DNA from 4 places in the Bacillus sp. GbtcB14 genome. Region 3 is predicted to be linked to each of the others. Evidence: riboswitches for the same ligand, from Rfam matches in the RefSeq annotation. Region 3 holds a riboswitch; each other region holds the start of a gene.
What was found. Region 3 has a riboswitch for thiamine pyrophosphate ahead of KVT31_RS22780 (energy-coupled thiamine transporter ThiT). Riboswitches for the same ligand answer to the same signal wherever they lie in the genome.
Positions count from the first base shown of each region.

Region 1: another riboswitch for thiamine pyrophosphate. It lies ahead of tenA (thiaminase II); the one in region 3 lies ahead of KVT31_RS22780 (energy-coupled thiamine transporter ThiT).
Region 2: another riboswitch for thiamine pyrophosphate. It lies ahead of thiM (hydroxyethylthiazole kinase); the one in region 3 lies ahead of KVT31_RS22780 (energy-coupled thiamine transporter ThiT).
Region 4: another riboswitch for thiamine pyrophosphate. It lies ahead of KVT31_RS21960 (MTH1187 family thiamine-binding protein); the one in region 3 lies ahead of KVT31_RS22780 (energy-coupled thiamine transporter ThiT).

Region 1 covers NZ_JAGXJT010000003.1:3,168-9,305, forward strand. Annotated here, with positions in the region: gene KVT31_RS09015 (DUF3965 domain-containing protein) at 1-856, shown strand, start outside; gene KVT31_RS09020 (hypothetical protein) at 1,085-1,423, opposite strand; gene KVT31_RS09025 (SH3 domain-containing protein) at 1,429-2,580, opposite strand; TPP riboswitch at 2,850-2,961, shown strand; TPP riboswitch at 3,022-3,124, shown strand; gene tenA (thiaminase II) at 3,207-3,902, shown strand; gene KVT31_RS09035 (ABC transporter ATP-binding protein) at 3,871-4,620, shown strand; gene KVT31_RS09040 (ABC transporter permease) at 4,620-5,372, shown strand; gene KVT31_RS09045 (ABC transporter substrate-binding protein) at 5,369-6,138, shown strand, end outside.
Region 2 covers NZ_JAGXJT010000008.1:106,591-112,728, forward strand. Annotated here, with positions in the region: gene KVT31_RS21930 (YhgE/Pip domain-containing protein) at 1-1,380, shown strand, start outside; gene topB (DNA topoisomerase III) at 1,422-3,611, opposite strand; TPP riboswitch at 3,879-3,988, shown strand; gene thiM (hydroxyethylthiazole kinase) at 4,052-4,867, shown strand; gene thiE (thiamine phosphate synthase) at 4,884-5,543, shown strand; gene KVT31_RS21950 (anaerobic C4-dicarboxylate transporter family protein) at 5,726-6,138, opposite strand, start outside.
Region 3 covers NZ_JAGXJT010000009.1:68,967-75,104, forward strand. Annotated here, with positions in the region: gene KVT31_RS22775 (sensor histidine kinase) at 1-1,811, shown strand, start outside; gene KVT31_RS22780 (energy-coupled thiamine transporter ThiT) at 2,034-2,705, opposite strand; TPP riboswitch at 2,791-2,892, opposite strand; gene KVT31_RS22785 (FeoA family protein) at 3,087-3,314, shown strand; gene feoB (ferrous iron transport protein B) at 3,311-5,299, shown strand; gene KVT31_RS22795 (FeoB-associated Cys-rich membrane protein) at 5,316-5,483, shown strand; gene KVT31_RS22800 (lipoprotein BA_5634 family protein) at 5,521-6,099, opposite strand.
Region 4 covers NZ_JAGXJT010000008.1:114,130-120,267, forward strand. Annotated here, with positions in the region: gene KVT31_RS21955 (methyl-accepting chemotaxis protein) at 12-1,751, shown strand; TPP riboswitch at 1,813-1,914, shown strand; gene KVT31_RS21960 (MTH1187 family thiamine-binding protein) at 2,015-2,335, shown strand; gene KVT31_RS21965 (ABC transporter permease) at 2,307-3,080, shown strand; gene KVT31_RS21970 (ABC transporter substrate-binding protein) at 3,077-4,075, shown strand; gene KVT31_RS21975 (ABC transporter ATP-binding protein) at 4,072-4,821, shown strand; gene KVT31_RS30620 (hypothetical protein) at 4,888-5,016, shown strand; gene KVT31_RS21980 (ABC-F family ATP-binding cassette domain-containing protein) at 5,322-6,138, shown strand, end outside.

The DNA.
Region 1 (6,138 bases), on a different contig from region 3:
AAATACTTTTATGATAACTCAAGGACTAGCTGAGTTTGTTCACACTTCATTGGAATATGAAACGTGGGATCTTTTGACGCAAGCGGTTGCTTTAAACTATTTAATTATTAAATATCGTATTGGTGAATTGACTGATGGGGATGTAGAAATTTGGGATAGGGTTAAATTTAATGAGAAATGTATAACGGATTGTAAACATCTATTATCTCATAAAGAAGTATTGGAATTTACATTCTTTTATATGTGTAAGAGAGCTAAATTACTATCAAAAGAGCAATTAAATAGTGATATGATGAGTCTAGCGATGTATTGTAATACGTTTGTGTATGACTTATACACACATGACTTATTACGAAAATATCGTAAGTGTACAGACTTCCTATCATATTATGGACCTAGTCAAGCGGTGTTAGCTTGTCAAAGAGCTGTACTTTCTCAAATTTCAGATCGATTAGACCCATTGAAAACTACTCATGTAGATGATTATTTATATGTAATGAAAGAAATGATGGAGCATATGACGATAGGAATAATGGATCGATATGATTATTTTATCGGGAAGTTATTATCATATGTGCCATTTTTCGAAATGATTCAAGTTCCACAACATGCATATTATTGTGAAGAATTACTGTATATTTGTAAGGGCATTGAATATAAAGAAGAAATATTACGCAATTATATATTTATACAATTACATGATTGTTTACCATCATTCTTTAAACTATTTCTTAAAAATAAGCGTTATGCAACAATTCATGATATTTTGTTCTATTGGTGTGATGATGAACAAAGAATGAGCTTAGAGAAAAAATATAATCTGAGCTTTATTTATGAAAAATATGCTTGTGGATAAAGAGCATTTTCTATATAAATTAAAAAGGATCTCAAGTTTATGTGAGATCCTTTTTTTATTAATAAAGCAAGGAGAACGCAATTAAGACGAGAAATAACATTCCATAAAGGAGAAATTGTGCCGTCTTGCTTCCTTGTATACCAAAAAAAGTATTTATTTTTGTGTATAAATTCAATATATATTTTATCGGATTATCTTTGAAAGATCGGTACACAGTGTCTCCTCTTTCTAAGCTTTTTGTTCGTGTTTTTTGTTAGTAGGGACATGAATGTATCTAGCTATGAATAATAAAACAGCCATAAAGAATACAGGAAATACGGTAGATAAATAAAAACCATTACTAATAATATTTGTTATTAGGGCACTTAATAGAAAGATGGCATTATATATATGGGCAATTTTTTGTTTTAGTTGTACTTGAAAGGATTCCATCATAATTTCTAAAGCAACAAAAGCAATGATAATAGATAAAAATACAGTATTTGTATTGTAAATGATTAAACAACAGATTAAACCTAAAAAGGCTAAGTATTCAATTAAGAGAGGTATATTGATATTGCGTTGCATACAATTTACCTAACTAAATATGGCAGTGGGTTTACTGCATTTGTTTTTTCAAAATTCCATTCTCCATTGTGTAATTCAAAATGAAGGTGTTGCCCGTATGAATGACCTGTGTTTCCCATATGACCTACTAATTGTCCAGCTTGTACTTGATCACCAGCTTGTACAGTGCGATCTTTCATGTGTGCATAGACTGTTGTATATAATTTCCCGTTTATTTGATGGGCGATGAACACAACATTGCCATAGCTAGCTGAATAATATGATTTCACAACTTTACCTGCAGCTGCCGCCTGGATAGAGACATTACCCTGAGCTGCAATATCTATACCATAATGCATTTGTTCCCAACGCATATCAAAGGTTGAGCTAATTCTTCCTTGAGTAGGGAATTTGAAAACAGCTGGAATGGAAGTAGGTTGAGCTGTTTGAGTTTGATTTTGATTTTGCACCACATAATGTTTTGCCACATATCCGTATCCTGTGCCAAAACGAACTTTATACCAAGTTCCTACAGTTTCCACTACTTGTATTTGTGTACCATTTTGTAATGAACCAAGTAGTGCACTACTTGTACTAGCGTTGCTACGTACATTAAGTTTAGGTGTTGCAACTGTGTATTTCGTATTATTTTCTGTGATGCCTTTTACTAAAGGTTGTGAACCATTAGACACGAATGCTTTTTGTACGTAACCTGTTTTGCCATTATGTAAAATTTTATACCACTCGCCTTGTTCTTCTTGAATGGTAACGAATTTCCCATTTGGTAATACATCTAAAATTGAAGATTCTAAATTAGGTTCAGAACGAACGTTTAATGCATTGGCATTAACGATGTATTGATTATTAGATTGAAGTTTGTTTTTTAGTAGAATAGCATCTTTTTGTACGTAACCTACTTTATTATTAACAGATACTTTATACCAGCCATTAGTTGTTTCAAGTATGTTTACTTTCGTATTAAAGCGAATCGTATCAATTGATGAGCTATTTGCGTTATCTTTTGTATGTAAGGCTACTTGATCGACTTTGACATATCCAGTTTTCACATTAGATAATTGTTCAGCGTTGGCTGTTTGTACATTTGTTTCTCCCATAGAAGGAAGTAAAGAGGCAATTGCGACAGTAGTTGCTGTTAAAGCAGTAGCTTTCATATTCATATAATAGAGACCTCCTCTAGTTGTATAGTTGTAATTTTATTATAGTATAAAGATATAATATAGTGGGTGTATTCACATAAATGTAATATGAAATCAACATAAAAATAAATTTTTTGAGGATAATGATTCCTTTTTATCCAATTAATTAGGATGATAATTTCTAAGATAGAACATAAGTATTATATAGTTTTGTTATTTTGTTGACAATTGAGAAAATTAAAATAGTTGATGATGTCTTATTACGATGTTATACTGACAGTGATAATTTTATAGTTTGCTAGGAGAGCTGGTGTTGCCAGCTGAGAGTAGGCCGTAAGCCTTTGATCCTTTTCATTACCTGATCTAGATTATGCTAGCGTAGGGAAGCAATTCGGACACTAATAATGAGTCCCCGTTTCTTTGCGTATAGAAACGGGGCTTTTTTATTTGAAAATTTCATATTGAAACCACTAGGGGTGCTTGTTGTGCTGAGAGAGGAATAATCCTTAACCCTTACAGACCTGATCTAGGTAATACTAGCGAAGGGAAGTGGAGCAACGAATAAATTATAATTTTATTTGCTGTAACCACTTCTTATTTAGAAGTGGTTTTTTATTTAGATATATAAATTGAAAGGGGATAGCGAAATGAAATTTTGCGATAGATTATTAGATACTGTACAACCAGTTTGGGAGATGAGTCATAATCATCCGTTTGTAGTAGGTATGGGGGATGGCACGTTAGAAAAAGATAAGTTTCAGTATTACATTATTCAAGATTATTTATATTTGTTAGATTATGCAAAGCTATATGCTATTGGTGTTGTAAAAGCAACGAATCCACAAGTAATGGGGAAATTTGCTGAACAAATTGATGGCATATTAAATGGAGAAATGACAATCCATAAACAGTATGCAAAAAGACTTGGAATTTCTATAGAGGAGATAGAGTCTGCAAAGCCATCTGCTAAAAATTTAGCGTATACAAATTATATGATGTCTGTATCTCATAATGGCACACTTGCGGAATTAATAGCAGCACTTCTTCCATGTATGTGGAGCTATTGGGAAATTGGAAAGCGTTTAAATGATATTCCTGGAGCAAGAGATCATGAATTCTTTGGGGAGTGGATTCAAGGATATAGTTCTGAAGAATACGGTAACCTTTGTATTTGGTTAATAGATTTATTAAATGAAATGGCAGTTGGAAAGTCTGAAAAAGAGCTAGATCGATTAGAGGAGATTTTCCTATATTCCAGTCGATTTGAATATTTATTCTGGGATATGTCCTATCGTAAGGAGATGTGGGGATTTGAGGAGCAAGAACATACTACAGTTTCATAATGTTTCTTTTCATTATGATGAGAAGCCAATCATCAATGAATTAAATGCTTCTATACAAGATAAAGAGTTTGTAAGTATTATCGGACCGAGTGGATGCGGGAAAAGTACTTTATTTCGCCTTATTACAGGTTTAGAAGAAGCAAGTACTGGACAGATAGAGCTGACAGAAACAAAGAGCCATCCTGTAGGGTATATGCCTCAAAAAGATATGCTTCTGCCGTGGAGAACGATTATTGAGAATGCTGCTCTGCCGCTAGAGTGCCAAGGTGTACAGAAGAAAGAAGCACAAATAAAGGCAAAGGAATTGTTACATAAATTTGGCTTACAAGGGTATGAGACAAAATATCCGAAAGATTTATCTGGTGGTATGAGGCAACGCGTATCTTTTATTCGAACTTTATTAACGGGCGGGGAGATATTGCTGTTAGATGAACCGTTTAGCGCGTTGGACGCTTTAACGAAGGCATCTTTGCAAGAGTGGCTGTTTGAACAATGGAAAGAGTGGGAAAAAACAATTTTATTTATTACTCATGATGTGGAAGAAGCATTGTTTCTTTCTAATCGAGTTTTCGTTGTAGAAAATCAACCGATAACTACTTTAACCGAGAGGGTTGTACCACTTGATCGTAATCGAACAAGAAAAGATTTATATAAGCCTGAAGTGTTAGCGCTTAAAGATGAGCTTCTTAGTATGTTACAAAGGCAGGTACTCGTATGATGAGCCGGTTGAAGGAGTTATTACCTGCCCTTACACTTTCTAGCATTTTACTTGTCTTTTGGGAAGTAGGCGCAAGAATTATAGATGAAATGTACATTTTACCGTCACCGTCTGCAATTGTAATGAAGATATGGAAACTAAAAGATATATTATTCACGGTTCATTTGCCGGCAACATTATACGTCGTTTTAATAGGGGTAGCTATTTCTATCGTACTTGGAGTAGGACTAGCGATGTTAATGAATGCGAGTAATTGGATGGAAAGAGCATTTTATCCATTATTAGTTGCCTCACAAACGATTCCGATTACAGCGCTTGCTCCACTTTTCGTTTTATGGTTTGGATATACGATCTGGAGTAAGGTTGTTGTTACGGTTTTAATTACGTTTTTCCCAATTGCGGTCAATACGTATGATGGGCTGCGCAGTACGAAAAAAGAATGGGAGGAGCTCTTAGTTACGTATGGGGCAACGAAAAAAGATGTTTTTCTTAAATTAAAGTTACCATCTGCTCTTCCTTATTTTTTCTCAGCTCTAAAAATTGCAGTTCCGCTTAGTGTAATTGGGGCAGCAATCGGTGAATGGCTCGGTGCACAAGCTGGGCTTGGATATTTCAGTAAAAGAATGATGACGCAGTTAGACGGAGCAGGTGTATTTGCACCCATTGTATTGTTATCATTATTAGCTATTTTCTTCGTCATACTTATCTCGGTATTAGAAAAGAAATTTATTAGTTGGAGGAAGTATTCATGAAATTGTTAAAATGCATCTTTGTGTTGACATTATTAGTTGCAATGATTACTGGATGTTCTAGTAATTCAGCATCAGATAAGGGGAAAAAGGAAAAAGAAATAACGGTCATGCTTGATTGGTACCCAAATGCGGTACATAGCTTTATTTATGCAGCAATTGAAAAAGGCTATTTTAAAGAAGAAGGAGTAAAGGTGAATATAAAATTCCCTTCTAATCCGACTGATCCATTAACTTTAGCAGCTGCAGGAAAAGTAACGGTTGGCTTATATTATCAGCCAGATGTTGTCATGGCAAAAGCAAATGAACAAATTCCGGTGAAATCAATTGGAGCTGTCGTACGTTCACCATTAAATCATGTTGTATCGCTGAAATCAGCAGGCATTCAATCGCCAAAAGATTTAGAGGGGAAAACAGTTGGATATTCTGGAACACCTTTAAGTGAGATGTATTTAAAAACGATGGTAAAAGAAGCTGGTGGTAATCCGGATACAGTGAAAGTAGTCGATGTTGGCTTTGATCTAGTACCGGCATTAATTACGAAAAAAGTAGATGCGGTAACAGGGGCATACATTAACCATGAAGTACCTGTTATGCGTCATGAAGGTCATGAACCAGCGTACTTTAATCCAGCTGATTACGGTGTACCGAATTATCATGAGCTTGTATTTGTAACAGGTGATAAAACGTTGAAAAAAGATAAAGAAGCGTTACAAGCCTTCTTACGTGGTACGAAAAAAGGCTATGATTTCATGAAGAAAAATCCAGA
Region 2 (6,138 bases), on a different contig from region 3:
GGTAGAGAGAACTATGATCAGGCTGTAGCGGATTACGCAAAACTAAAAACTAGTCTTGAAACAGCGAGAGCAGATTTAAGCAATAAAGGTGTTAACGGTTTAGACTCTACAAAAGTAGCCTTAAATGAATTAAATGGACAGTTCCAAGCAGGATGGAATTTAGTTAATGATATGATTCCAGTTCTGGAAAGTACAAATAAAGTTTTAGCTGATGTGAATAGTGATAAAAACCTTAATGGTACAATTGCTAAGTTAAATAAAGCAAAAGATGGTTTGCAAAAAGGAATGGATTTAACTGATAAAGGAATTGACGCTATTAATAAAGGTCAAAAACCAGCAGCAGATGTTATTGAGAGTATTAATGAAGTGTCTAAAAGTGTTTCAGCTCAATTAGGTGATATTTTGGCTAAATATGATTCTGAAATCACTCCAAATTTCAATGCAGCTATTGCTCGTACAAAAGAGATGTCTAAAAACACATCTAAAATTTTAAAAGAAGCAGACAAAAAGCTTCCGGATGTTAAAAAGTTACTAGAAGATTCATCAAAAGGCTTAGTAGACGGTAGAAAGAAATTAGCAGACATTAAGGCTGACATGCCGGAGACTGAGAAAAAGATTAAAGACTTAGCAAATAAAATTCGTGATTTTGAATCAGAAGAGGATATAAAAGACATCATACGCTTATTGAAAAATGATGTTGAAAAGCAAAGTGATTACTTTGCGAATCCAGTAAATTTAAAAGAGAATAAATTATTTGCAATGCCGAACTACGGTTCAGCAATGTCACCATTCTACACAGTGCTTGCATTATGGGTAGGCGCATTATTAATGGTTTCATTATTAACGGTAGAAGTACATGAAGAGGGCGCGAATTATAAGAGCCATGAAATATACTTTGGACGTTTATTAACATTCTTAACGATAGGTCTTTCACAGGCGTTTATCGTATCAATGGGGGATATATTCTTACTCGGTACGTATGTAGTCGATAAATTCTGGTTTGTGTTATTTAGTTTATTTATTGGTGGAGTATTTGTTTGTATCGTTTACTCACTTGTTTCTATTTTCGGAAACGTTGGGAAATCGATGGCAATTATTTTACTTGTTCTTCAAGTAGCAGGATCGGGCGGAACATTCCCAATTCAAATGACACCACCATTCTTCCAAGCGATTTATCCGTTCTTACCATTCACATATGCAATTAGTGCAATTCGTGAAACGGTAGGTGGAATGCTTTGGGATATAGTTATTAGAGATTTACTTGTACTAAGTGTTTTCGTAGTAGTCATCGTTATTGCTGCGTTATTATTGAAAACACCAATTAATAAATCGAGTGAAAAGTTTGTTGAGAACGCAAAAGGAAGTAAAATTATTCATTAATAATAAAAGGTTCCTACCGAGAGTGGTAGGAACCTTTTTATTTAATCGAATTTTAATTTCTTTAAAGCTTCTGCGAACGGATTATTTAATGGTTCTTCTTCTTTGTTCTGTTGTTTCATATATTTTTGAACATCGCGCTTATCAGCCTTGCTTCCAGATTCTTTTTTACGTCTTTCTTGGAATGTGGATAATTTCTCGCGATAGCCACATTTACATGCAAAGATTTGTCCTGCACCTTCACCACGTAATTCTAACTTCTTCTTACATTGCGGACAACGAGCGTTTGTTGTACGAGATACATTTTTACGATGACCACATTCACGGTCTTGGCAAACGAGCATCTTTCCTTTTTTGCCGTTTACCTCTAACATTGGTTTACCGCAGTCTGGACAAGACTTCGTTGAAATGTTGTCATGTTTATATTTTTTATCACTCGATTTAATTTCAGAAACAATTTCTTTCGTATAGTTCTTCATTTCTGAAATGAATACTTCTTTTTTCAGTTTACCCTTTGCAATTGCCTCTAGCTTTTGTTCCCACTCACCAGTTAGTGTAGGTGATTTTAACTCTTCTGGCACTAAATCGAGTAACTGACGGCCTTTTGAAGTAATGTGAATATCTTTACCACGTTTTTCAATTAAGAATGAATTGAATAGCTTGTCGATAATATCAGCACGCGTTGCTACAGTACCTAATCCACCAGTTGATTTTAGTGTATCAGCAAGTTGTTTATTTTGCGTATCCATATATTTTGTAGGATTTTCCATTGCTGAAAGTAAAGTTGCTTCGTTAAATCGTGCAGGTGCTTTTGTTTGACCTGATGTTTGCATAATTAACTTTACAGTTAATGTATCGCCTTTTTCAATGTGAGGTAGAAGCTGTTCTTTTACATCATCCGTTACATCATCATCTTCAAAGCGATTTTCATATACTTCTTTCCAACCCGCATGCAGAATAGTTTTTCCGCGTGCAATGAACGTTTCATTACCAATTTTTGTGCGTAACGTTAGTTGCTCGTATTCGAATGCTGGGAATAAAACAGCTAAGAAACGTTTTACAACTAAATCATAAATTTTACGTTCTTTATCTGTGAAGGCCGAGAAGTTAACGTATCCTTCTGTCGGAATAATTGCGTGATGATCACTTACTTTACTATCGTCAACAAATGACTTATTAGATTTGATAGGTTTTTGTAATACTTTATGTGCTAAAGGACGGTATTCTCCAACTCCGCAAGCCTTTAGACGTTCTGGAAGTGTTCCAACGATATCAGATGAAATATAGCGTGAATCTGTACGAGGATACGTTAGCACTTTATGTTGCTCATACAACTTCTGCATAATGTTTAATGTTTCTTTTGCAGAGTAACCGAACTTTTTATTTGCATCACGTTGTAATTCAGTTAAATCGTAAAGACCAGGAGAGAATGACTTCTTCTGTTTTTTATCAATTTCCACAACAGTAGCATTATGCTTATCTAAACCTTTTACAAAGCCATCAATTTTTTCTTTATTAAAACTGCGGCTATTACCGTTAGCATCTTGCCAAGTTAGCTTTAGCTGATTCGCCGTTTGTGCTTCGATGCCGTAGTAAGTTTGAGCTTTGAAGTTCTTTATTTCATCTTCACGATTAGCGATCATAGCGACAGTAGGTGTTTGCACACGGCCGCAATTCAGCTGGGCATTAAAGCGAGTCGTTAAAGCGCGAGTCGCGTTAAGACCGATATACCAGTCAGCTTCTGAACGTGCAACTGCTGAAGCGTATAAATTGTCATATGCTTTACCTGGTTTTAAATTAGCGAATCCATCTTTAATCGCTTTATCAGTAACAGATGAAATCCATAGACGTTTGATTGGTTTGTTAACTCGAACCTTATCAATAATCCAACGAGCGACTAATTCTCCCTCACGTCCAGCATCTGTCGCTACAATAATGTCATTTACATCTTTTCTAAGAAGTTGACTCTTCACAGCATTAAATTGCTTCCCTGTTTGTTTAATAACCGTTAATTTCAAACGCTCAGGTAGCATCGGTAAATCTTCTAAATTCCACTTTTTATATTTCACATCGTAGCTTTCTGGATCTGCTAATGTAACAAGATGACCTAAAGCCCAAGTTACAATATATTTACTACCTTCAAGGTAGCCATTTCCTTTTTTATCACACTTAAGTACACGCGCAATATCACGTGCAACGGAAGGCTTTTCAGCGATTATAACGCTTTTTGACATATTTAAAACATCCTTTCAAATTTCCATACGTTAACTATAGCATACATCTTCTTGAGATTCAGTTTCGCTCCAGATTTGAACGTTTTTTAGTGGGATAACATCCGTTTGAAGGTGAATGATGGCGATAAAACATAATATGCACCATGATGAGACTATGAGAAATAGATATTTATTATGCGTGTTGTTTTATTATTGCTTCTATATGAAATAGAAAAGTAAAGAACTTGTTATTTTAGTAGAATAAGAGTAGACTTTGAAGTAGATGAATACTAAACACATGGGAGTTTGTGGATGCAAACTGAGAGTATGACTAATCCGTCATTGACCATTTGAACCTGTTGGATAATGCCAGCGTAGGGAGAGTGTAAAAGCACATGTTCAGACACTTTGCGTACGCGCAAAGTGTCTTTTTGTGTATCTCCCATCACTATAGTTAGGGGATGAGAAGGATGAATATGAAAGAAATTAGTAAAGTAGTGGATTTGGTGAGAGAATCTAATCCGCTCGTTCATAATATTACAAATGTTGTTGTCACAAATTTTACAGCTAACGGCTTGTTAGCGTTAGGAGCATCGCCTGTAATGGCGTATGCAAAAGAAGAAGTAGCAGAAATGGCTAGCATTGCTGGAGCGCTAGTATTAAATATGGGGACACTTCGTCCTGAAGAAGTAGAAGCGATGTTACTTGCGGGTAAATCGGCAAATGTGAATAATGTACCAGTATTGTTTGATCCAGTTGGTGCAGGAGCAACATCGTATCGAACAGAAGTTGCGAGACATATTCCGGCTGAAATTGATTTAGCGATTATCCGTGGAAATGCGGCTGAAATAGCGAACGTTATTAATGAGAGATGGGAAATTAAAGGGGTAGACGCCGGTACTGGAAATGGAAATGTCGTAAGCATTGCAAGGCAGGCAGCTGCTGAATTAAATACAGTTGCGGTGATTACTGGAAAAGAAGATGTTGTTACAGATGGAGAGCGAACGATTCTTATTCGAAATGGTCACTCTATTTTAACGAAAGTTACGGGAACTGGTTGTTTACTAACTTCTGTAATAGGAGCATTTGTAGCAGTAGAAAAAGATTATGTAAAGGCAGCAGTAGCTGCATTAACGTTTTATGGTGTAGCTGCGGAACTGGCAGCTGCTAAGACAGTGGAGCAGGGACCTGGTAGTTTCCAAATTGAATTTTTAAATCAGTTAGCGAATACAACTTCAGATGATATTGAGAAGTATGGGAAGATTGAGCTTATATAGTAAGGAGGGGAATTAGATGTCGCGTATTACAAAGGCTGAAATGTCTAGATTGTTATCAGTATACTTTATTATGGGAAGTAACAATTGTACGAAGGAACCACTACAAGTGTTGAGAGATGCACTTGTAGGCGGTATAACAATTTTTCAATTCCGTGAAAAGGGGGAAGGGGCTTTAACGGGAGAGAAACGTATTTGTTTCGCAAAAGAACTACAAGCAATTTGTAAGGAGTACGGTGTCCCATTCATTGTAAATGATGATGTGGAACTAGCTATCGAGTTAGATGCAGATGGCGTGCATGTTGGACAAGATGATGAAGGAATTACTTCTGTTCGTGAAAAAATGGGAGATAAAATTGTTGGTGTATCTACACATACAATTGAAGAAGCACGCTGGGCAATTGAAAACGGAGCTGATTATTTAGGTGTTGGCCCTGTTTTTCCAACGAGTACGAAAAAAGATACGAAAGCAGTTCAAGGAACGAAAGGTTTAGCTCATTTTAGAGAACAAGGAATTACAATACCAATCGTTGGGATTGGTGGCATTACAATTGAAAATACCGCTTCAGTTATAGAAGCAGGTGCGGACGGTGTTTCAGTTATTTCTGCGATTAGTTTAGCGGAATCTGTGTGCGAAAGTACGAAGAAGTTAGTAGAGGAAGTCAGTAAGAGTTTGTAGAAAAAAGCTATGTAGTATTAAAATGCTACATAGCTTTTTTTGTATTAATAATTAGAAATAGGGGGGATTATTTGAAACGGAATAGGTTTGTAGCGTTGCAAAATGAGTTGTTTCGTTTATTTAAACAAACGTTTGATTAAAAAAGCACAAACCCTTGATCCATGTAGGTTTGTGCTTTTTCTTTAAAACATAATTGAAATTAAGAGCATTCCAATTCCGATAGAAGTGAATGTTGCGATTAGGCCTGGAATCATAAAGCTATGATTTAAAACATATTTACCAATGCCAGTTGTACCAGTGCGATCAAAGTTAATGGCAGCAACGATTGTTCCATAGTTTGGAATGAAGAAATATCCATTTACTGCAGGGAACATCGCGATTAGTAGTGCCGGTGGAATACCGAGTGATAATCCAAGAGGCATTAAAGCACGTACTGTTGCGGCTTGGCTATATAGTAAAATAGATAGAATGAATAATGCGATGGCAAATAGCCATGGTGCACTTGTTACTAGGTGCTGAATTGATCCTTGAATCATATTTAAGTTTCCATTAAAGAAAGTATCTCCCATCCAAGCGATACCGAAAATAGCAACAA
Region 3 (6,138 bases):
CAGCATTATGTATGTTAATTTTAGCGACGATATTTATTGGACAAACGATATTTTTTAAACAATATTATGCGAATCGAAAAGTGGAAGATATTAAAGTGAATTTAAATTCCTTCGAAAAGAATTATTTGAACTATGCGGGAAGTGCAGAAGGAATTCAGAAGCTGGAGCAAGACTTTTTAAGAGAAAATAATACGTGGATTACGACATTGGATCAGAATGGGAATTTAAAGCATGCAGATGATTTTTATTTTGAGGTAACGATAAATCGTTGGCAACAAAAGAGCTTTGGACAACAACTATTCAAAATCCCCCTATACAATCTCGTCAATATAGAGGAGATTGATAATAAACCATCAGAGCAGTTTTTAGGACAAGAAATTTATTTTTCTGGAGTGAGAAAAGAAGATAGTTTTATTCCGTTCTCATTTTCTTTAGCTAAGCAGAATTTAAGCGGATCTAATAAACCGTTAGAAAAAGCATTTAAGGAGAAAATGAAATTAGATGAGGAGAAAAAGAGAGCGGCTGGGGAGCAAGTTGGTAAGGAAAAGAGGCCGGCCGTCCAGGGAGAATCTGCTCAAGAATTAGATGCTTACATAAGTGGGCGTGTTACGAAAGTTCAGTTTCCTGATGTAACAGGTCCTATAAATCCAATTTATAAAAATAGCATCTTCTTAGATAACATAAAAGAATTTCAAACTAATTTATTATTAAAAGAGAGCAAGCACATACAATATGCAATACAAACAATGGACTATGAAAAAAATGATATTAAATATAAATTATTAATCAAGCCAACAAAAGAAAAAGATGGATCAGTAACTTATATATATGCGATGGCTTCTTTACAGCCTGTAGATGAAGCTGTACAAATGGTGCAAGATTACTACATTTACATCATTGCATTTGTAGTCGTTCTTATTTTTTTAGCTTCGTTTTATTATTCAAAACAAATTGCAAAACCGTTATTAAAAATAAACGATACAACGAAGAAAATAGCGCATTTAGATTTTACAGAACAAATACCGATTACTTCAAAAGATGAAATTGGTGATTTATCGAAAAATATTAATGTATTATCCAATAAACTCCATTCGCATATTGGGCAGCTAGAACAAGATATTGAGAAGGAAAGAAAATTAGAAAATACGCGGAAAGAATTCATTTCTGGTGTTTCACATGAATTAAAAACACCGTTAAGTATTATGAAAAGCTGCATTTCTATTTTAAAAGACGGGGTAGCTGAGCATAAAAAAGATTATTATTTTCAAGCGATGGAACGAGAAGTAGATAAAATGGATACGTTAATTTTAGATATGCTTGAGTTAGCTAAATTTGAGTCAGGCACATATAAAATGAAAATGGATGCATTTTATATTGATACAGTAATTGAAGATATATGTGAACACCTTTCTTTGGAAATAGAGAAAAAAGAACTTCGTGTTCATAAAAATATAGGTTCATTTGAAGTGGTCGCAAATCAAGGCCGGATTGAACAAGTCATTGTGAACTTCATTACGAATGCGATACGTTATACACCAAATAAAGAGGATATTATTATTTCTACAATAGATGAAAAAGATCGTATAAAAGTATGTATTGAAAATAAAGGTACTCACATTGAAGAAGAGCAATTAGATAAAATTTGGGATCGTTTTTATCGCGTGGATGCAGCTCGTCATCGTTCACAAGGTGGAACAGGACTTGGACTTGCGATTTCTAAAAATATTTTAGAACTGCACGATGCTGAATATGGGGTAAAGAATACGGAAGATGGTGTGTTATTTTACTTCTATTTACCGAAAAAAGCGTAGATGATATGTGCTGCGCTTTTTTTAAGTTATTTTCATATTATCTTTACCTAATCTTTATTTTTAAGCGATATAATTTGTTTAGAAAATGAGGTTATGTAAGGAGTAGATTAGCCGTGAATAGCAATTTACTAGGTATGATGGTATTTATTTTTCTTTGTGCATTTATTGTATTTATTATTGATATTACTCATTGAGAATTTTGATATAAAAAAAGGGCGCTAGTTAAGCACCCTTTTTTTGTGAATTCATTTGATATGCATTCACGCTTTTGAATAAACGTGGTGAAGTGATAAATAAAAATATAAGTAAAACGGTACATAGAATATAGGAACCAATCATTGTGCTACCGTTAAATATTAAAGAATATAGAACTGCTGATTGACCTTTCGGTGCATATTGTCCCCAGAAAATAATACCGGCGATAAAGTGACAGAAATAGCGAGCAAAGCTACCAATAAATGTAGCAACAATAATGTAACCAATAACTTTTTTTCCTTTGTTTTGCTTTGATGAAGGTTTGTCTTTACGGCTACTTAAACTGGATTGTTCTTCGCTATTTTCATTGGGTGCTAAAAGTGCTTTTTGAATTGGGCGATAGAATAAACCGGCAAATCCAATGAATGCGAAAGCAACGAAGTATTCAATGAGTACTTGAATTGGTGTGACGATAATGGCATCGCCTACGACAATTTGTAGTAATCCCCAAATTAAGCCTCCTAAGAAAGCCATTTTGAAGCCCCAGCGGTATGCGATAATAAAAATAGGAATCATAGCAAATGAAATGGAACCGCCTGTTGAAAGTTTGATTGATAATAATGGAAAAATGTCGATGACCAGGGCGAAGGCTGCAAGAATAGCAGATTCGATCATCGCTTGTAAATTGGTGTTACGCATGTTGTTTCCCCCTAAATCCAAGTTGTACAAAAAAGAACATTATCATAGGAGGATACGAAATACGTAAATAAAAAAGAGGTATGTATTTCGGACGTTTGCACAATCCCTGCGTTAGCATTAACTAACAGGTTCGAAGGGTCGGAACGAAGTGTTCCCTCTCAGCGGCATGGCTCCCCCTGTGATAACGAGATTCTTTATTTGCTATTGTTTATTGTAAGCGAAATGGATGAGAATGGCAAACGAATCTGTTATGACAATTATTGAAATATAATTGTATTGAAATGTTAATAAATATGAAGCAAAAAGATATAGTCCAAGTGAAATAGAGTGTGATATAATTTTTCTGAAAATAATTATCATTCTCTTCTGAGGGGGAAGGTTATGAGTTTAGTAGATATTAAAATAGGTGAGAAAGTGTTAGTGAAAAGTATTCAGTCTTTAGATCATTTACTAAAGAGAAGATTGGCTGCTTTTGGTCTTTCTGAAGGAAGCGAACTTCGTATGAAGCAGAAAGCGATGTTCAAAGGTCCTTGTACATTGGAGTGTCGTGGACAGTTAATTAGTATTCGTCATTGTGACGCGAAAATGATAAAGGTGGAATTAGCGTGAATAAGGTTGCTTTGCTAGGGAATCCAAATACAGGGAAGACATCATTATTTAATGCACTTACTGGTTCTTATGAGTATGTAGGAAACTGGAGCGGTGTAACAGTAGAAAAGAAGGTTGGTAAATTAAAAGATAAGCAAGGAACATTAATTGATTTACCAGGCGTTTATGATTTAAATCCAGTTTCACGTGATGAAGGTGTCGTTACGAATTTTCTACTAACAGACGAATTTCATCATATGTTAAATATAGTGGATTCTTCGCAATTCGAGCGGAATATGCATTTAACATTACAATTGCTTGAATTTGGTAAACCAGTTTCAGTTGGTTTAAATATGGTTGATGTGGCGAAGCAAAGAGGAATTGTAATTGATGTAAAACGGTTATCAGAATTATTAGGTGTAACAGTTGTTCCTGTCGTTGCAAGAAGCGGAAAAGGCTGTGAAGAACTGCTTGCGACTCTTAAAGAAAATGACAAAAAAGAGAAAAAACCATTCATTATTTCATATGGTGTACAAATGGATGAAGGAATTGGAGAGGTTATAGCTCTTTTAGAGACAGCGAATTATAGGCATCCAAGATGGTTAGCCCTTCAATTTTTAAGCAATAACGAAGTAGTAGAAAAAGAAATGAAAGCACTACCAATTTATAAGGAACTCATAGCCATTCGATCTCGCTTAGAAGGAAAACTTGATTGTACGTTAGAGGAGCACATTTACAAAACTCGTGAAGCGTATATTGAAAAGTTAAAAACAAATGTTATGAAGCATGAGAAAGAAGGAAAAATTCCTTTTTCGGAAAAAATTGATAGACTAATTACGCATAAAATTTTAGGACTTCCAATCTTTTTAGCAGTTATGTTTTTTATTTTTCAGGTTACGTTTACGTGGATTGGTACACCTTTATCGGATATGCTAGATGGCTTTTTTGGTGGACAGCTTACGGATTGGGTAACGGCTGGACTTACAAGTGTTGGTGCTTCTGATTTTATTCAAGCACTCGTTACAGAAGGGATTATTGCTGGTGTTGGTGCTGTATTAGTATTCGTGCCACAAATCTTTGCACTATTCTTTTTCATTTCATTACTAGAAGACTCAGGATATATGGCGCGAATTGCAGTTGTTATGGATCGAATTATGGAGTTCTTCGGTTTAAACGGAAAAGCATTCATTCCGATGATTATCGGTTTTGGATGTAATGTTCCAGGTATTATGGCAGCGAGAACGATTGAACAAGAAAAAGAACGTTTACTTACAGTTCTTGTAACACCGTTTATGTCTTGTTCGGCACGTTTACCGGTATATGCACTGTTTGCGGGAGTATTCTTCCCTAATAGTCAGGCAACTGTTGTATTTTCTTTATATGTTGCAGGTATTGTTCTTGCGTTACTTGTTACAAAAATTATGTCTCTTACAATTTTAAAAGCAGAAAAATCTATTTTCGTTATTGAACTACCTCCTTACCGCGTGCCACAAGTGAAAACGTTATGGCTAAGCACGTGGGAGAAAGGGAAAGGGTTTGTTCGTAAAGCAGGTACATTTATCTTCGGTGGTTCTGTTGTCATTTGGCTATTAAATTATGCAGGTCCATCAGGATTTGGTGTTGATATGGGAGACAGCTTCTTAGCGATGATTGGTGGATTTATCGCACCACTATTTGCACCGCTCGGCTTTGGAACGTGGCAAGCTGGGGCATCCCTGTTAACAGGATTTTTAGCGAAAGAAGTTGTCGTTTCTACAATGGCAATTATTTATGCGGTGAAAGAAGATGTGCTAGGAAATGTAATGGGAGCACATTATACGGCGCTATCAGCGTACGCATTTATGTTCTTTGTTTTATTATATGTTCCGTGTTTAGCGACAGTAGCCGTTATTAAACGTGAAACAGGTTCAGCGAAGTGGACGATTTTCTCTGTCGTGTATCCACTTGTTGTTGCTTATGTATTAACGCTCATTATATACCAAGTTGGATCCCTACTCGGATTCTAGAAGGAGATGTATTGTGATGATGGTCAATATTATAATTGGAGCTATCATTTTTGGTTATGCAGCATACACGTTAGTTAATTTTGTAAAGAGAAGTAAAAAGGGAAAATGCGCAGCATGTTCTTTAAATAAGTCATGTCAATCGCAAACTTGTAGTCCTGATATGGAGCAAGTTGCTCATAAATAGAAAAAAGCTTTGCGAATTTCGCAAAGCTTTTTTTGTTTTACTTTTTAATTTTTACAAGTTGAGAAGCTTCTACGCCGTTGTAACCAGGGAATTCTTTACTAGGATCTTTATCAAATTTTAATACCCCAACAGATTTCTCTTCACCTTTTACATTTCCGTAAGTTGCATCATCAACAATCGCGAACATGTCGGCATATGCACGGCCACTTCCGATAATTGTGTTGCCTTCGTATTTTAATTTAGCCCCATCAAGTGTAGCATTTTCTACTTTTTCTTTTGCAAATAATATACCTTGTTCTGTTGTCACAGTTGGTAATTTATCAAGTGGTTTTGTGTCGTCTTTTTTAGAAACTTTGCTCAGTAACTCTTTCTTCACCAGTTCTTCACCAGTTTTCTTATCCATGACAAGAATTTTTTTACCATCTAATGTTGTCATTTTCATTTTATAGAAGTCTTTTTCTTTCACTTCTTTTTTGTTTTTATCTGTAATTTGCTGAACTTGCTCTTCTGAGCCATACAGTACAAAGCCGTTCGCTTTCTCTCCTAATAAAGAACAACCTGATAACGCTCCAAGTGAAATTGCTGCTGCTAATCCGATTCCTACTAATTTTTTCATGATGATTTCTCCTTCTATATGTTTTATAGTAAATACATT
Region 4 (6,138 bases), on a different contig from region 3:
AGGTGATGTTAATGAAAAAATATTGGCACAAGCTATCGTTTCTTCAAAAAAATGTATTGTTAACTGTGTTAGTTATTTTGACGCTTGTTGGTACTATGGGAGCGTTAAGTTTTAACATGTTTCAAAATAGTATGATGTCTATATTTGAAAGGCATTCTTTTGAAACAGGAGATACGGTATTACATAAATTAGACGCGAAAATATTGAGAGATGTTGCAAAAGACCCGACGGCAGAAAGAGAAAAGAGAGAGAAGTTAGTAGAGAAGTTAGATGAATCAACGGAAGAATTGAACAGTGTTGGACAAACGTATATTGTTGGAGCAAAAGAAAATGAAAAAGGTGAGTTACAAGTTGTCGCTTTGGCTACAGGGTTAGCAAATGTTGTTGAAGTAGAACCGGGAGACTATTATAAACAACCAGATCTTTGGATGGAAACATATGATAAAGTAATGAGCACAAAAAAAGCAAACATGACAGTAGTATATGAAGACGCATTGGGATCATGGGTAACGATATTAGAGCCAATTAAAGATGAGGAAGGTAATATTGTGGCAATTGTTGCAGCCGATGTAGATGCCTCTATTGTTCCTATTACAAAGGAAAAATTCATTGTACAAGGTTTAATGTTTATTTGTATTTCTGTTTTAATTGCAACGGTTATTCAATTCCTAATCGTACGTAACGCACTTGCTCCATTGCGGGATTTACGTGAAGGATTGCGCAAAGTCGGTGAAGGTGACTTAAGTATTAAATTAGAGGAAAGACCAGATGATATTGGTATTATTAATGCGTATTTTAATAATACTATTGAGAAGTTTAAAGGGATTATAGACAAAGTGAAGCAGACAGCAGAACAGGTTTCCTCATCTTCACAAGAATTGTCAGTGAGTACGAAAGAGAATAGCATGGCAGTCCAAGGAATCGTAAGTTCTATAGTGGAGTTAAGGGCTGGCGTTCAATTACAAGAAACTGCAGTACCAAAGTATTTAGATATTATATATGAAATGGAAGATAGGATGGAAGAGATAACGAATGCTGCAAAACAAATGGCGAAAGAGTCTGAAGGTATAGAGCACCATTCAGGAAAAGGAAATGGTATTATTGAACAGACGATTAATCAAATGAACATCATACAAAATGCAGTACAAGATTTATCTTCTATTATTTATTCTTTGGAAACAAGATCAAAAGAAATTAGTGATATTGTAACAGTAATTACCGGTATTTCAAATCAAACGAATTCGCTAGCTTTAAATTCTTCTATTGAAGCTTCACGTGCTGAGGAAACCGGACGAGGATTTGCTGTTGTTGCTGATGAAGTGCGTAAATTAGCAGAGCAGACGGAAGCATCAGCAAAAGATATAGCAAAATTAATAGGGGAAACGCGAGCTGGTACGGAAGAAGCTATTGTTTCAATGGAAAATGCTTTAAAAGAAGTAGAATCGGGTATGAAACTTGTTGAAAGTAGTGGTGCTTTCTTTGGTGGAATTTCAAACTCAGCACAATCTGTTACAAATCAGGTTAGAGTTGTTTCTGACAATTCAAGTGATATATTGCAAAATAGCCAAAATATTGTGCGGATTGTAGATGAACTATCACTTATTGCAAATACGTATGCGAATAGTAGTAGTAATGTTGAAGAAAGTATGAAAGAGCAGGAAATGTCTGTACAAGATATTGCGGAATTAGCTAGTTCTTTAAGCTGGCTTTCGCAGGAGTTACAAGAGTTAATAGGAGAATTCAAAAGTTAAATGAAATGATTATACGCGCTTTTGTTTGTTCAATAAAATAAATCATGCTACAATGAAAACGAATTAAGGACCGGGGAGCCAATTGGCTGAGAGGATGTAAACAAACATCGACCCTCAACCTGATCTGGATAATGCCAGCGTAGGGAGTTACTTAAAGTGATGTAGCATATGTTATTCTATAATAACTTGCATACAAGGCTTTCCTACGTAGTAGGAAAGCCTTTTCTTGTTTTAAAATTTAATTTCATAAGGGGGATTTTACTATGTCACAACAAGTTACGATTTCATTTTCAGTAGTACCACAAGCGAAGCACAAAGATGTGTATTCTGTTGTTGATAAAGCAATTGAGGTTGTACAACAATCGGGAGTTCGTTATGAAGTAGGGGCAATGGAAACAACGTTGGAAGGAGAATTAGATGTACTTCTTGATGTCATTAAACGTGCGCAACAAGCTTGTGTGGATGCTGGAGCAGAGGAAGTGATTACTTCTATTAAAATCCATTATCGTCCAAGCACTGGTGTAACGATAGATGAAAAGGTTTGGAAGTACCGTGATGAATATGCAAAACCAGAAGCAATCTAAAATAATTACAACAATTTGGCTTATCCTTCTCATTGCGATATGGGAAGGATCTGTTTCATTATTTAAAATTGAACCGTGGATTTTACCGAAGCCTTCTGCCATTGTTCAAGAATTAATTGGAATGAAAGATTTACTATTACCGAATACGATGCAAACGTTACAAGAGGTTATAATCGGACTATTTTTTGCGATTTTAATTGGGACAAGTATTGCAATTATTATGGACGTTATCCCTTTATTTCGTATTTTAATAAATCCATTGCTTGTTATTTCGCAAACGATTCCAATCGTTGTACTTGCACCGTTATTTATTATTTGGTTTGGATATGGAATGCTACCGAAAGTAATGGTAGTCATACTCGTTTGTTTCTTCCCGATTGCGCTTAGCATTTTAGAAGGTTTTCAAACGGTAGATAAAAATATGTTGAAGTTGTTGCAAACGATGAAGGCAACGAAATGGCAAGTTTACCAGAAAGTAAAGTTTCCAGCAGTGCTTCCATACTTTTTCTCAGGTTTAAAAATTGCAGTTACATATAGCGTAATGGGAGCGATCATTGGGGAATGGCTCGGTGCCAGTGAAGGATTAGGGGTTATGCTTACGAGAGCTACAAAATCCTTTTTAACAGCCCGAGTATTTGGTGTGGCAGCAATTATTGTTATGGTGACATTATGTCTGTATTTTATCGTGGAGTTTATGGCAAGAATAACAGCACCATGGATATATAGAAAGGACGGCAGAAAATGAAAAAAGGTTTAAAAGTTATGTTGGCTGCCTTATTAGCAGTAGGTGTGGCTGGATGTAATCCGGCGAAGAAAGAAGATAGTGCAAGTAAAGATCAAAAAGTAAAAGTAGTTTTAGATTGGTTTCCAAATACGAACCATACTGGCTTATATGTAGCGCAAGCGAAAGATTATTATAAAAAGCAAGGCTTAGATGTAGAAATTATTCAGCCTGGTGATAATGTGACAGCGGAGCAAATGATAGCTTCAGGAAAAGCTGACTTCGCAATAAGCGCACAAGAAAATGTAACATTGGCTCGTGTAGAAGGTATTCCTGTTGTATCTGTCGGAGCGATTATTCAGCATAACACTTCGGCATTTGCATCGCTTAAGAAAGATAACATGACTTCACCGAAAGATTTTGAAGGTAAACGTTACGGAGGATGGGGAGGACCAGCAGAAGAAGCAACGCTGAAGACCATTATGGAGAAACATCAAGCTGATTTTAATAAAGTTGAAAAAATCATCTTAGGACAAACCGATTTCTTTAAATCAATCGGCCGTGATGCAGACTTTGAATGGATTTATTACGGATGGGATGGAATTGAAGCGAAGCGCCAAGGAAAAGAGTTAAATACGATTATGGTGAAAGACTTAGACCCAGCGCTTGATTTCTATAGTCCTGTTATTATTACGAGTGAAAAACATACGAAGCAAGATAAAGACTTTGTGAAAAAGTTTATGAGTGCAACGACAGAAGGGTATAATTTTGCAATTAAAGAGCCGAAAGAAGCTGCTGATATTTTAATTAAAGCTGTTCCAGATGTAAATAAAGACTTAGTACAAGAAAGTCAAAAGTGGTTAAGCACGAAGTATCAAGATGATGCAAAAGCTTGGGGAGTACAGAAGGAAGATGTTTGGACGAATTACATGAATTTCTTATATGATAACAAAGTAATTAAGAAGAAAATTGATGTAAAAGATGCCTTTACAAATGAGTTCCTTCCAAGCGAAAAATGAGCGGATTACAAATAAAAGATATTGTGAAATCTTTCGATGGAAAGAATGTATTAGCAAATATTAGTGCTTCTATACGAGAGGGAGAGTTCGTTTCTTTTGTAGGCCCAAGTGGTTGCGGGAAAAGCACATTATTAAATATGATTGCAAATGTTGAAAATCCAACAAGTGGGAATGTAACGTATAACGATAAGCAAATGCAAGAGCAAGATGTTGTAAGTTATATGCCGCAACAGGATTTATTACTGCCGTGGCGATCAGCTTTGCAAAATATAGTTCTTCCATTGGAAATCGAAGGGAAACCGAAAAAACAAAGGCTGACAGAGGGAATGGAAGCATTAAAGCAGTTTGAACTAGATGAATATGCAGACCATTATCCAGATGAATTGTCTGGTGGGATGCGTCAAAGAATTAGTTTTCTGCGCACATATTTATGTGAAAAGCCAATTATGCTACTTGATGAGCCTTTTGGAAAATTAGATGCCTTTACAAAAATGGAAGTACATAGCTGGCTTTTAAACTCTTGGCACCAAGAGAAGCAAACAATCGTTATGGTCACACATGACTTAGATGAGGCAATCTTGCTTTCAGATCGCGTATTTATTTTATCTCAAAGACCAGCCTCAATAGTTGGTGAGGTACAAGTGAAATTACCTAGGCCGAGAACGATGGATATGTTAACATCACTTGAGTTAAAGAAGGATAAGGAAGAAATTCTGAGAGTATTAGCCCCGTATATGAGAAAATAGAAAAAGTCTTTTAACAGTTTTTGGTATGATTACTGTTAAGAGGCTTTTTTATATAGGGGGAGAAAGATGAAATCTATAGAGCAAATAGTTGATTCGTTAACACTCATCTTTACAAGTCCATATGCATTAGAAAAGATGTATAAAGAAATTTACGAAGAAAATGAAAAAACGGAGAAGGAACAAAAGAAAAAATAGAGAATAGAATATAACAGAGTAGTTTATACTCTTAATATAACAAATGTTAAAGGAGTGAAAGGATAAAATGACTTTATCAACTGTTCTTCAAATGGTTTTAGCTTGATACGGGAGAAGTCTGCCCATTTTTAAAGATTAAGCTAAATTGAAGACAGCAGGTAAAGAACCTTAATCCTTTTTTACGATAATATGTAATGGGTAAGGTGTATTCACCTTACCCATTTTTTATATATACAATTAAATAAGGCTTTATACTGTTGCTCTCTCTATTTAGCGTATGAACTATAAGTAGAGGAGAGAAAAAAATGAGTATATTAACAGTAGAAAATTTAAGTCATTCGTATGGTGAGAAAACCATTTTATATAATGCATGTTTTCGACTATTAAAGGGCGAGCATGTTGGGTTAGTTGGGAAAAATGGAATTGGAAAATCAACATTGTTAAGGATTTTAACAGGAGAACTTATACATGATGACGGAAACATTGAATGGTTTCCACATGTGAAGATAGGTTTTTTACAGCAGCATATGGATTTACAAGAAGGAATAACAATTGAGGGATACTTACAAAGTGCATTTTCTAATCTGTATGCGATTGAGTGTGAAATGTTAAAAATTGCTGAAGAAATGAATGGAGCAGGAGAAATAGAAAAACTGTTAGTAAAGTATGGAGAATTACAAACTATATTAGAAAGTTCTAATTTCTATCAAATTCATACTGAAATTGAAGAAGTAGCAATCGGCTTAGGCTTACTTGAAATAGGTTTGAAAAAGGATGTTTCACAGTTAAGTGGAGGACAGCGAACAAAGTTATTACTTGGGAAGCTCCTTTTAGAAAAAGCTGATGTTTTATTGCTAGATGAGCCAACAAATTATTTAGATACAGCTCATATAGAATGGTTGCAATCGTATTTGAGACTGTATGAAAAAGCTTATGTAATCATTTCACATGACGAAGTATTTTTGAACAGTATTACGAATGTTATTTATCATCTAGAAGAACGGAAAGTGAAGCGGTACGTAGGAAATTATGAAAAATTTGTGCAAAGTTATCAATTGCAAAGGAAACAATTACAATCGGCGCATGCGAAACAACAAAAAGAAATTGCGCAGTTAGAAACAT